2 regions of the Sulfuricella denitrificans skB26 genome follow, and region 2 is predicted to be linked to the other one. Evidence: predicted binding sites of a transcription regulator. Region 2 holds the regulator's gene; the other holds the start of a gene.

Region 1 (6,792 bases), 390 kb from region 2:
TTCGCCAGCAAATTTGACAATGCGGCATCGCCGCTAACGCTAATTTTCAAGCTCTGTGTCTTGCCGCTGGAGATGGAGCTCAGCACCAGACGATAAGGGGAATCGCCTCCATCGTTAACGATCGAGGCGGTAATGCCGACATTCCCGCCATTGATGGCATCGCGAATACCTTCAAGCGTATTGTGTGCGCTGTCGATGGTAATAGTTTTAATCGCATTACTGCTGGCAAAGGTCACACCTGGGCCGGCATATTTACCGGTAACCGCATCGAATGTAGGTGTAGCTGCATCAGTAATGGTGCCGAAATCGAAACTGATCGTGCCGACGCCAATTTCTGAAACCGCGTTGGACTGGCCTGGCGCAACCAATTTCTGCGCTTGCGCGAGCTTTAGCACCTCAATCGAATGACTGCCAATCGCAGCCGAGTCCGAGGCACTTGCGTCCATAACCGTGGGGTCAGTTGAATTTGCCGTATTGGAGTTGAATTTAGCGGGATCGTTCAAGCTTTGAACCGCCGTTTGAAACTTTGCAACAGCACTCTTGATGCTGCCGAAGGCCGAGATTTTGGCCTGATAATTAGCCTCTTTCGTGTTCAGAGCAACCAGTGGTTTCTGCTCCACCTGCATTAACTGGCTGACGATGCCGGCTACATCGAGACTTGAAGCTGAAACGGCCATGATTGCCTCCTTGCGTGAACAACTGTCTTGCTATAGTGCGGGCTGAGCACTCTACTTAAAGGACCTCAATTCTACATCTTAAATGTAAAGCATACTCGCCGTCATGCCTTCTGGCGGATAATCAAGCCCTGCAAGGTATCGATCGACTTGGCAATAGACAATATCTCTTCAGTAGGAAATTGACGGATGACATCACCGGTGACTTTGTCCATGACCTTGATCACGTTTATCTTGGTATCCTTATCAACAGTAAATTCAATATTCGATCCGTGCGGCATATTTTGCAACACCTGGTTCACGTTTTCCACTGCATTTTTTACTTGATCCTGCACAGTCGCCGAAGTTACCGACTGAACCGACTTCTCCTGTGCAACCACACTTGTGGCAGATTGCGGGACCGCTATTGACCTTGCCTTGTACGCCGTATCCGCTACATTACCACCTGACTGTATCCCACCATTAAGCTGAATATCCATGATACCTCCCCCATGGGAAATTCCCCTGCCAGCTTGAACCGGCAGGGGAATGGTTTACATTGAAATAACCACTTAACGCAACAGGGTCAACACTGAGTTAGGCAACTGGTTCGCCTGAGCCAACATCGCTGTGCCCGCTTGCTGCAGGATCTGGTTACGGGTCAACTGAGCGGTTTCTGCCGCATAGTCCGCATCCTGAATCCGGCTACGCGCAGCAGACAAGTTTTCCGATGAAGCTGTCAAACTGGCTACCACACTCGTAAAGCGGTTTTGCAACGCACCCATGCTGCCACGAATGGTGCTGACCTGGCTCAACGCGCCGTCGATCAGCGAGATCGCGTTGTTCGCGCCAGATACCGTGGTGATATCCACTCCGGCAATCGTGGTCAGGCCAACACTGGCAGCGCTCAATCCTGCTGCGCCAGGCGAGGTGCCGCCGATGCTGAAGGTGTTGGCGGAATTGAGCGACAACGTGCCTTTGGTGCTGTTAGCAGCATAAACCCCGCTGGTGCCAGCCGTATCGACGCTGGCCACGGCACCGGCAGTGCCTAGGGTAACCGGCTCAGTCGGCGCGGCCACAACTCCGGTACCCCCGTACAGGGTATTAGTCACGGTAAGCGCACCGGCGGTTCTGGAGGTGAAGCCCACTGTGCCGTTGCCGGCAGCCTGTTGTGCGGAAATTGCCGAGGCCAGATTGGTCGCAGTCAGAATATCGTCATCAGTCGCAGCCGTACCACCAGTGCCCAACTTGACCTGGATGTTGCCGGCGGTGGCAGGGCCGCTTGCATTATGTGCGGTGAATTCATAGGTCAGACCGCCGACTTTCAGCGTGTCGCCAATCGCAACGCCTGCACCCACCGTGGTTGAAGCCCAGGAGCTGGCATTAGCGGTTGCCGCAGCCGTCGCCAAACCATCCGCGAAACCAGTCGATTTTACGTTGCTCTTTGCTGTCAGAATCGCATCAGTTGTCACACCCGTAATGGTGAATGCGTTCGTTACCGTGGAATTCAAGGCGAGCGCGGCACGAACGTTAGCGCCTTGAGTAGAAGCTGCGGAATCAGTAGCGATCTGAATGTTGGTCGCACTATTGGCGGCCGCGCTGTACGTGAAGGTAACGCCAGCCACAGTCAGAGTGTCGGTAATCGCGGCAGTACCCGTGGAAGTATTGGTCACGACCTGGCGTGCGCCACTGGAGACCGTGATGACGCTGTTGCCGAAGGCCTTGGTAGCACCCGCCAATTCGAGGCCGGTGGCATTCTCTACGCGGGTGGCGCCGTCAGCCGTAGTGGCAGCATTGGTGGTGATGTCGATGGTTTTGCCGGTGTTGGAACTTAGCGTCAGTGCGCCGGTACCGCCATTTGCCGCTGCTGTCACGCCGGTCTGAGCTGATACGGCATTGATCGCGGCAGCGACGTTGGCGCCCTGGGTCGCGACATTACTGGAACCAGCCACTGCGCCGACGCTCACACCGTTGATCACCAGATCGCCGGATTGCAGCGTCTGATTGCGCAGCAAGGCGTTAGTACTGGTAACCGAGGTCGCGGCAGACGCAACCACACCGGTCTTGGAGGACACACTATTAATGGAAGCGGCAATCGCTTCGGCCGAACCGGATGTTGAACTGCCGACATCCTGACCGTTCAGGGTCAACTGACCTGCTGTTAGGGCTGTGCCAGTTACTGCAGTAATACTGTTGCTGGTAACCTGATATGAGCCAAGCGCCGTTGTTTGCGAATTGCCTGTGCTCGCAGTAATGGTCTGATTGGCATTCGCGCCAACCTGGAATTGGGAAGCAGTAAAGGTGCCATCCAAAATATTCTGGCCGTTAAATTGGGAGGTGGTCGCCACGCGCTGGATTTCCGCCAGCAACTGCACTACCTCAGCATTCAGCGAAGTACGATCTGACGCAGTGTTGGTCGAGTTGGCAGACTGCACGGCCAGTTCGCGGATACGCTGCAGGTTATTTGTTACCTCGGCCAATCCGCCTTCTGCGGTTTGCGCCAGGGAAACGCCGTCGTTGGCGTTACGTGCAGCCTGGTTCAGGCCGCGAATCTGGGAGGTCATCCGGTCGGAAATCGCCAAGCCGGCTGCGTCGTCCTTGGCGCTGTTAATACGCAAGCCGGAAGACAAGCGCTGCAAAGACGTTTGCAACGCGGCCTGGGACGTATTCAGATTGCGCTGCGCATTCAGCGAGGCAATGTTGGTATTGATAATTTGGGGCATTTTATGTCTCCTTGGTAGGGTAGTTTAACTGCTGGCGTTGTCGCCTCCGACTTTGGTTGCCCTAAATAATCAGAGCCACTTAATCCGCTGTCAGTACCTTTATCGGGTCACCATGAGAAAACTTTAATATTTTTTAAACAATTTTTCCGCCCAATTGGCTGCACTGTCACCTTCCCCTAAAGCTAGATGCCTCCTAGACGCGAACATTCCTACAGCAACACATACGAGTCTGAGAGACACAGCGTCGAATTAAACTGAACACTGAATCAAGCGAATTGAAGAAACAATACTTCTGCAAATTGCATGAATTCCTTTTGCGCTCACCGTAACAAGTGTTCCGCTGCTATTATTCACTCTACATCAAGTGCCTGGAATTTCTTTAACCAGAACGCTGAAAGTTGAACTTGTTGGCAGGAAAGGGTAATCACGGGAATGAATCAAGGAACGAATGCCGAAACAGCGATGTTGGATCCGGCTCAGCAACAAGCTATTCAAATGGCCATACAGCAGGCTGTTGCTCACCACCAAACCGGTCGGTTGCAGGAAGCCGAGCATCTTTACCGTGCTATCCTGCAGATACAGCCACGACACCCGGATGCCAACCACAATCTAGGGGTGCTTGCAGTACAAATGCAACAGCCTGCTGCGAGCTTGTGTTACTTCAAGACCTCACTGGAATCCAACCCGGAAAATGAGCGTTACCTGCTGAGTTACATCGATGCGCTAATTCAATCCGGAGAAATATCTAGCGCGCGCCAGTTGCTGGCACAATCCAAGCAGCATGGGTTGCATAGCGAGGCGCTGGAAGCGTTAGCGATTCGGCTGGCAGATGTAAAGGCGGATGAGCCCGCCCCCAACCCCAGCCCGGGATACCGCCTAAACGTGCCAAACCAGCCAAAAAAACCAACTCACACAGAGGAGTAGAGCCGAACAGGCAAGAAATCAATGAATTAGTAGCGCTGTTTAGCCAAGGCCGCCACTCCGAAATGGAGGCGGTAGCCCGGGATTGGACGATGCGGTTCCCCAGGTATGGGATAGGCTGGAAGGCTCTGGGAACAGCACTATCAGGTCAGGGGAAAAGTTCCGAGGCATTGGATGCTTTACAGAGGGCAATTGCGCTATCAAGGGATGATGCGGAAGCACATAGCAACCTTGGCAATGCGCTGAAGAATCTGCGTCGTTTTAGCGAAGCCGAAACCAGCTACCGGCAGGCGATAAAAATCAGGCCGAACTTCGCCGAAGCGCAATGCAACCTGGGTGTTGTTCTCGTCGAACAAGGCCGGTTAAGTGAAGCTGAAGCTAATTTACGTCGAGCGCTGGAGATCAAGCCCAACCACGCTGATGCGCACAACAATCTTGGCATCGCGCTGATGAAGCAGGAGCGACTATCGGAAGCAGAGCCATGCTTTCAGCAGGCGCTTAAAATCAAACCAGACTACCATGAAGCGCTCAACAATCTAGGCTCTCTTTTAACTGAACAGGGATTGCTGGCCGAAGCTGAAATCAGTTGCGTGGAAGCGCTGAAAATCAAACCAGATTATGTTCCGGCACTGAGCAACCTGGGTGTCTGCCTGCAACAGCAAGGCAGATTAGCTGAATCCGAAGCCTGTTTTCGTCGCGCGCTTGAAATCAAGCCGGATTCGGCTGAGGCGCTTTGCGGCCTGGGCATCACCCTCAACGACCAGGGCCGTTTTCCCGAAGCAGAAGCCAACCTGCGTCGCGCACTGGAAATCAAGCCGGATTATGTTGATGCCCACAGCAACCTGGGGATGATTTTGGAAAAACAGGGCAGGATCGATGAGGCGATCGCAAGCTATAACCGGGCGCTGGAACTCGATCCTGACAATCCTGACATACTTAACAATTTTGGCTTGGCCCTGCAGGATCAAGGGCGACTTGAGGAGTCCATTCCCTTGATGCGCCACGCCCTGAAATCAAAACCAGGCCATCTGGCAGCGCAGAACAATCTGCTGTTCGGATTTAATTATCATCCCGACCTGAGCGCGGAAGAAATTTTTCGGGCATACCAGGAGTACGACACCCAAACAGGGTTGCCGCTGCGCTCGACCTGGCTTCCTCATCGCAACGACAAGAACCCTGCCCGCCGTCTGAAGATAGGTTACGTCTCTCCCGACTTTCGCCAGCATGCCGTTCGAAACTTCCTGGAGCCACTACTGGCATGGCATGACAAGTCCTCGGTGGAGGTCTACGCCTATGCAGAGCTGACCCAGGAAGATGACGCCACCACCCGCTACCGAAGTTATGTAGATCATTGGATACCTACCAAAGGCATGAACGACGAAGCGCTTGCGCAGCGTATCCGTGACGATGGTATCGACATATTGGTCGAACTGGCGGGACATACCGCGAGTAATCGACTGACTGTCTTTGCCCGAAAACCGGCCCCTGTTTCATTAAGCTGGATGGGCTATGGCTACACTACGGGTCTGAGCGCAATCGACTACTACCTTACCGATGCTGTCAGCGCTCCATTGGGCAGCGATAGCCTATTTGCCGAGCAGCCTTGGAGGCTGGAAAACCCACCTCATGCCTATCGACCAGCCGTAGACATGGGTGAGGTTGGCGATCTGCCAGCACAACAACGCGGTTACATTACATTTGGCACCCTGACCCGCTCGATACGTATCAATCACCGCACGATACGGGTGTGGTCGGAGATCCTCAAAGCCATGCCAAACTCACGCCTTGTCATCGACAGCCGCAACTTCAAAGACCCCTTGATGCAGGAACGGATGGCTACCAGATTTGAGGAACATGACATAGCTCGAGAGCGGCTGGAAATCGGCTATCATAGCCCTCCCTGGGATGTATTTCGGGGCATCGACATCGGCCTGGATTGTTTCCCCCACAACTCCGGCACTACCCTATTTGAATCGCTCTATATGGGCGTACCCTACATCACGTTGGCGGGGCGGCCTTCAGTCGGACGGTTGGGCAGTAGCATCCTTCAAGCGGTAGGCCACCCGGAATGGATTGCCGAGAGCGAAAATGAATATATCACCAAGGCAGTCAAGCTGGCTGGCAATTGGGATCACCTGGCAAGCATACGCTCGCAATTACGAACAGAAATGGATAACAGCCCGATCAGGGACGAGGCCGGTTTTGCGCGCAAGGTAGAGAATGCGTATCGGCAAATGTGGCAACATTGGTGTGAGTTACCGTCGGATCACTAGACCGTCGCTCAATGGGAAACATCGGTACCACCGGGCGAACTGTGACGAACATCGAGTGTAGATGTGTTGCCGTGTCCGAAGATGGCTATAAAATTTCATATGGATGACAAAACATGAAGGCGATCATACTTGCGGGTGGGTTAGGGACAAGGATAAGCGAGGAGACATCGGTCAAGCCCAAGCCGATGATAGAAATCGGCGGTCGGCCTGTGTTGTGGCATA
Region 2 (6,792 bases):
CTTGCGGGCTTCAATGACAGGGTCAGGTTTGCGCACAAAAATTGTTTGTTTCAGGGCCAGAGCCTGAGCGGAACTCGACGACCCCTGCGATGCATCGATCCGCAGTGCGGGTGCAATCGGTGTAGTGGCCGTCGGTGTGGTTTTAAAGGCGTTGACCAGGGAATCGCTAAGCACCCGGTATTTTCCCTCATTAACCTGGGAAATCGAATACATCACGACAAAAAAGGCAAATAACAGGGTAATGAAATCGGCGTAAGACACCAACCAGCGCTCCAGGTTCTCATGCTCTTCATGCTTCTGTCTGCGCGCCATCTACACCACCGCGAAAGTAACTCTAAATGATATAACCCTGCAATTTTGATTCGATCACTCGGGGATTCTCGCCATTGGCAATGGATACCAAGCCTTCAATCAGCATCTCGCGCATCACCACTTCCTGTTCGATCAGGTATTTGAGCTTGCCGGACATCGGCAGAAAAAACAGGTTGGCCGATCCCACGCCGTAAACGGTTGCGACGAAAGCTACAGCGATACCGGCACCCAATTTGGATGGATCGCTCAAGTTCTCCATCACGTGAATCAGGCCGAGAACCGCACCCAGAATGCCAACCGTAGGTGCGTAGCCGCCCGCAGCCTGCCAGACTCTCGACGCATCCAGATGATGTTTCTCATAAGTCGAAATTTCCACCTCGAGTGCAACACGAATTTTTTCCGGCTCGGCGCCATCTACCAGCATTTGCAACCCTTTTTTGGTGAAGGCGTCCTGCAACTGCTCCAGCTGTGATTCCAGCGCCAGCAATCCCCCTTTGCGCGCAAGATTGCTCCAGGTCAGCACCTGTTCGATCAATAACTGCTGGTTAGCTTTAGGTGGCCAGATAATCCATTTGGCCAGTCTCATGCCTTCAAAAAAAATCTTGGGTGAGCTTTGCAGCATGATGGCGCCTGTCGTACCGCCAAGGACAATGATGAATGCCGTCAATTGAAGCAGGGAGCCAATATGCCCCCCCTCCAGAACCTGCCCGCCAATAATTGCGGTTAAAGCCAGCAAAATACCGAATATGCTGACTAGATCCATGTGTCTGCTCCGCCGTTAATGATCCACCCCATACACCACTTGTCTTCCATTTTCACAGCCATTCCTTCAGCTTGCTGCGCAAGCGTGCCATGGCTTGGCTATGCAACTGACACACGCGCGATTCGCTAACGCCCAACACCTCACCGATTTCACGCAAATTCAGCTCTTCCTCATAGTACATCGCCATCATCAGCTTCTCGCGCTCTGGCAATAGGCTGATTGCCTCGATCAGTTTTTCCCGGAATCTTCCGTCCTGCAGTTTGGCTAAAGGTTCGGCAGAATCGTCGGCACAGTGGCGCTCGAAAAAGTCCTCACCCTCGCTGCTTTGCAAGTCCTCATAATGCAGCAACTGGCAACCACGCGCGTCCAGCAACATCTGCTGGTAGTCATCCAGACTGACCTGTAACTCATCAGCCACCTCACGCTCGGTCGGAGCGCGGCACACGCGCTGCTCCATTGCATTCATTGCGGTTTCGATCTGACGTAGCGTTTTCCGCGCCGAGCGCGGCAGCCAGTCGCATTGCCGCAATTCGTCCAGCATTGCACCGCGGATACGCTGCACGGCATAGGTCTCAAACTGCGCGCCCTGCGTGTCGTCATAATTGCTCACCGCATCAAGCAGGCCAATCATTCCCACCTGAATCAGGTCGTCGACCTGCACGCTGGCAGGCAGCCTCGCCATCAGATGATAGGCAATGCGCTTGACCAGCGGAGCATATTGGACGACATATTGATTTTTCTCCAGTCCGGTTTTAGCGTACATAGCGCGATTCTATAGGCGAAAGCCCTCCACCGCCATACGGCTGCTCTGAATCAGGCGCTGCATGAATGCATCCAAGCTCCCTTCCTCGCCTGAGGGTTGCGGCCATTGCTCCATGGTTTCCGCCAAGCCCCTGAGTGCTTTGGCTGATTCGGTGACAGGAAATGCGTCCACGACCGGCCGACAAATCCGGGCGGCCTGTCTGAGCTTCTCATCAAACGGTACATAACCCATGAAATCGAGGGATACATCGAGGAAACGCACTGCCACCTCAGCCATGTTATCGTACAGCGCCCGCGCCTCCATCTCATTCTTGACTTTGCTGATCAGGATGTGGAAACGGTGAATGGCGAAATTCTGGTTTAGCACCTTGACTAGCGCATAGGCGTCTTTGATCGAAGAAGGATGCGGGGATACCACAATCACGATTTCCTGCGACGCCAAGGAAAGCGGCAAAACATTGCTCGCAACCCCGGCAATGGCATCTACCAGTACCACATCCACCGATTTCGACACCTGACGGAATGATTGCACCAGCCAATCCTGGTCTTCCTGCCCCAATTCTCCCAGCACCCGCAGCCCATTGCCAGCGGAAACGATATTCACCCCATCCGGACCGCGCAGCATCACCTCATCCAGCGTCTTTTCGCGCCGGATCACGTGCATCAAGTCATAACGTGCAGTAAGGCCGAGCAGCGTTTCCATACTGCCTTTACCCTGCTGCTCGTCCAGCAACAGGACATGTCGACCACGCTTTGCCAGCGCCGCAGCAAGGTTGACAACAATATTTGTTTTCCCGACCCCTGCTCTGCCGCTGGTCAACGTCACCACCCGCACCGAGTCCCGTTCCAGCAAACGACGTAGTCCCTCGGCCTGATCCTGCAGGACTTCAGCCACGTAAAGCTCCCACATCGCGCTTTGCTTCCGTGTAACCAGACTCCAACCCACCAGCCGCCGCCATAACCATTGGATACTCTGCTTCCAGTGGGGTAAACGGTGAGTCTCCCTGGGCGGGTTTCAAGACCCGATCCACCAGATAAACTGGATTCGGGAGGTGCAAGTCTTCCGGCACACGCTGTCCATTGGCAACATAATGGAGCATCAATTTGTTACGGATCACCACGTCCAGTGCAGGTCCGATACTGATCGCCTCATCAATTTTTGTCAGGATGCAACCATCCATATCATCCTTTTTGTAGGAACGGACAACGTCTTCGAGCGTGCTGCCCTGTGCGTTTGCGGAAAGCAGCAATATGCGCTTGATACTGCGTCCGGCACCGGACAGAAGTGCCACCTGCTCGGAAAGGCGGCGATCGCGCTGGCTCATGCCGACCGTGTCGATCAGGATCAGATGCTTGTTCTGCAGATCTGACAGGGTGAGTTGCAAATCAGCCTCATCTTTGATCACGTAAACCGGCACACCGAGTATCTTGCCGTAGATGCGTAACTGCTCGTGGGCGCCGATCCGGTAGGTATCGGTAGTAATCAGCGCCAGACTGGCCGGGCCATGCTTCAGGGTGCAACGCGCCGCCAGCTTCGCCACGGTGGTGGTCTTGCCGACCCCTGTAGGTCCCGTCAACGCATAGACTCCACCGCGCTCGACAATGTCGTCGCCCGCCTTCACGACATGCAGGTTGTGCATCAGTGCTGCCTTCAGCCAGCGCAGACTTTTTTCCAGGTCATAGCCGGTCGGAATTTTATCCAACAACTGGCGCGATAATAACGGGCTGAACCCCACGCTCAACAGGTGACGCAATGCTTCGACCTTGGCGGGTTCCTCTCGTTGCAGTTCACCCCACGCAAAGCCGGACAGCTGGCCTTCAAGCATGCCGCGCAGGAACTTGATTTCACGGATAATTTCCTGATTCATCAGATCTGGCGGAGCATCCTTGTCCCGCGTTTCGACCACAGCTGGCATACCCTTTTCCTGCAACTCGGCGATTTGCGATCGTGAAATCGGAGAAGGGGCGACAGTGGGTGGAGGTGGAGGCTCGGTGCGGGTGAAAAATTCGGCAGGAGCCGGCCGTTCCTTGGCTGGAGGCTGACTCACCGGGTTGCCGGCAAGAGATGACACATCCATGTCCGCCACGGCCATGATCTCGATACCGCCCGCCACCTGGCGGTTGGACAAGATAATGGCATCGGCACCCAGTGCGTCCCTGACTTGTCGCAGGGCCTCGCGCGTGGTGCTGGCATGAAACTTCCGGACATTCATCCCCTACCCCCCAATACAGCAGTCACTCTTATAGTTTTGGTATCCGGCACCTCGGCATGAGAAATGACCTTGAGTTGCGGTACGGCGCGCCGCAGAAAGCGCGACATCAGTCCACGCAACGGCGCCTGCACCAGCAGTACAGCCGGCAGACCGATCTGCTCCTGGTTCTGCGCCACGGCCTGCGCCTGTGCCAGCAGATTTTCCGCCAATCCGGGTTCCAGTCCGGCGCCTTCAGAGCCCGACGTCTGTGTCGCCTGCATCAAAATACCCTCCAGGCCGGGGTCCAGCGTAATAACTTGCAGTTCATTTGTGCCCGGATAAATTTGTTGGATGATAGCACGTCCCAGTGCGACACGAACCAGAGACGCCAACTCATCGACATTTTGCGTGCGCGGCGCATGCTCGGCGAGGGTTTCAATGACAGTACGCATGTCGCGGATATGTACACCCTCGTCCAACAGGCTTTGCAGGACGCGGTGCAACGTAGAAAGGGATAATAACTTCGGCACCAGTTCCTCGACCAGCTTTGGCGATTCCTTCGCCAGATGATCCAGCAGTTGCTGCACTTCCTCGCGGCCCAGCAGTTCAGCGCTATGCGATTGGATGATGTTGGACAGATGGGTTGCAATCACCGTGCTGGCATCCACCACGGTGTAACCGAAAGTCTGTGCCTGCTCACGCAGCTCGGCCTCAATCCAGACAGCGGGGAGACCAAAGGCCGGATCACGAGTGGGCGTGCCGGCCAAATTGCCGAGCACCCGACCGGGATTGATTGCCAGAAACATGCCGACATAAGCCTCGCCCTGCCCCATCTCGACCCCCTTCAAGGCAAGGCGGTAGCCATTTGGCTTAAGTTCCAGGTTGTCGCGAATATGCACAGCCGGGACTACGAATCCCATTTCGTGGGCAAATTTCTTGCGAATGCCGCGGATACGCCGCAGCAACTCTCCATCCTGATTCCGGTCCACCAGAGGAATGAGGCGATAGCCAACCTCCAGCCCCAGAATATCCACCGGCATCACATCATCCCAGCTCACTTCGACCGGCTCGATAGATGACTGTACCGGTGCCGCAACCTCAAGCGCCTCCGGTTGCCGCGCACGCTGTTCGATGTAATAGGCTGAGCCGGCAAGCGTGGCCGCCAGCAACAAAAAGGAAAAATTCGGCATACCCGGAATCAGGCCCATTACGCCGAGAATCGTGGCAGTGATATAGAGCACCAGGGGCTGGCTAAACAACTGACCGAGCAATTGCTGGCTTAGGTCCTCGTCGGTGGAAACTCGGCTGACCACGATACCCGCCGCGGTCGAAATCACCAGTGCAGGAATCTGCGCTACCAAGCCATCGCCGATGGCAAGCAGGGTGTAAGTACTGGCCGCCGTAGCGAAATCCAGATTGTGCTGCATTACGCCCACCGCCAAGCCACCGATAATATTGATCATCATGATCAATATTCCTGCTACGGCATCGCCACGCACGAATTTGCTGGCACCATCCATTGAACCGAAGAAATCCGCTTCCTGAGAAATGGTAGAGCGACGCTTGCGTGCCTCATCCTCGCCGATCAGACCGGCGTTTAGATCAGCATCGATCGCCATCTGCTTACCGGGCATGGCATCTAAGGTGAAACGCGCACTGACCTCGGCGATCCGTCCGGCGCCCTTGGTGATCACCACGAAGTTGATAATCACCAGGATGATAAATACAGTGATCCCCACCGCATAGTTGCCCCCCACCAGAAAATGACCGAAGGCCTCGATCACCTTACCTGCAGCGTCGGGACCGGTGTGTCCTTCGAGCAACACCACCCGGGTGGAAGCCACGTTAAGCGACAGCCGTAACAGCGTGGTGACCAGCAACACGGTGGGGAATACAGCGAATTCCAGCGGCTTGGTGGTATACAGGCTGACAAGCAGCACGATCATCGCCAGGGCAATATTAAAAGTGAACAGCAGATCAAGCAGGAGAGGCGGCAGCGGCAGGACCATCATCGCCAGTATCATGATAATCAGGATCGGGCCGGCCAGTTTAGTCAGGCTCATGCCACCCGGCAGGTTCAATCCATCAACCCTGGCGTTCATGCGACTTCACTTTCTGGGTCCAGGCCCGGCGGTACAGGCAAGCTCCGTGGCAACTGCGGCGGCACACCTCCACCGGTCTTATAGCTGCGCAACTGATAGACATAGGCCAACACTTCGGCTACCGCCGTATAAAGCGCGGCCGGGATTTCCTCGCCCAGTTCGCCATGGCGGAAGAGGGCTCGGGCCAGAGGCGGCGCCTCCAGGATCGGGATATGATGCTCCTCACCCAACTCCCTGATACGGGCTGCCATCAACTCAGAACCCATAGCAACGATGACTGGCGCACCCATCAGCTTGTCCTGGTAACGCAACGCCACGGCATAATGGGTCGGGTTGGTCACGATCACGTCGGCCTTGGGCACTTCCGCCATCATGCGACGGCGCGCCATCTCGCGCTGCATCTTGCGGATTTGCGCCTTGACTTCGGGCGATCCTTCCGACTCCTTGTTCTCCTGTCGCACTTCCTCTTTGGTCATCTTCAGCTTACTGGAGTGATCCCACAACTGGAATGGCACATCAATCGCCACGATCAGTATCATTGAACTGACAATAGTCAGGAAGCTCATGCCAAGCAGGCTGCCCAAATGAGCAATACTTAGATTGACCGATTCGCCTGCCAGAGAAAACAGCGCTTCCTTATTGTGCATGATCACCCAGTATG

Evidence for each region. Region 2 encodes FliA, which starts transcription of late flagellar genes. Its sites were predicted from a motif close to CTAAAGTTNNCNNAAANNNTGCCGATANNA; they were not measured.
Region 1: a site for FliA is predicted at 3,474-3,503, ahead of SCD_RS16990 (flagellin N-terminal helical domain-containing protein). Genes of this name have one in related genera too.

Annotation. Positions count from the first base shown of each region.
Region 1 covers NC_022357.1:1,664,464-1,671,255, forward strand. Annotated here, with positions in the region: gene fliD (flagellar filament capping protein FliD) at 1-677, opposite strand, end outside; gene SCD_RS15670 (flagellar protein FlaG) at 779-1,153, opposite strand; gene SCD_RS16990 (flagellin N-terminal helical domain-containing protein) at 1,226-3,376, opposite strand; gene SCD_RS08175 (tetratricopeptide repeat protein) at 3,809-4,300, shown strand; gene SCD_RS08180 (tetratricopeptide repeat protein) at 4,390-6,570, shown strand; gene rfbF (glucose-1-phosphate cytidylyltransferase) at 6,684-6,792, shown strand, end outside.
Region 2 covers NC_022357.1:1,276,900-1,283,691, reverse strand. Annotated here, with positions in the region: gene motD (flagellar motor protein MotD) at 1-312, opposite strand, end outside; gene SCD_RS06285 (flagellar motor protein) at 335-1,075, opposite strand; gene SCD_RS06280 (RNA polymerase sigma factor FliA) at 1,128-1,838, opposite strand; gene SCD_RS06275 (nucleotide-binding protein) at 1,848-2,732, opposite strand; gene flhF (flagellar biosynthesis protein FlhF) at 2,725-4,050, opposite strand; gene flhA (flagellar biosynthesis protein FlhA) at 4,047-6,131, opposite strand; gene flhB (flagellar biosynthesis protein FlhB) at 6,128-6,792, opposite strand, start outside.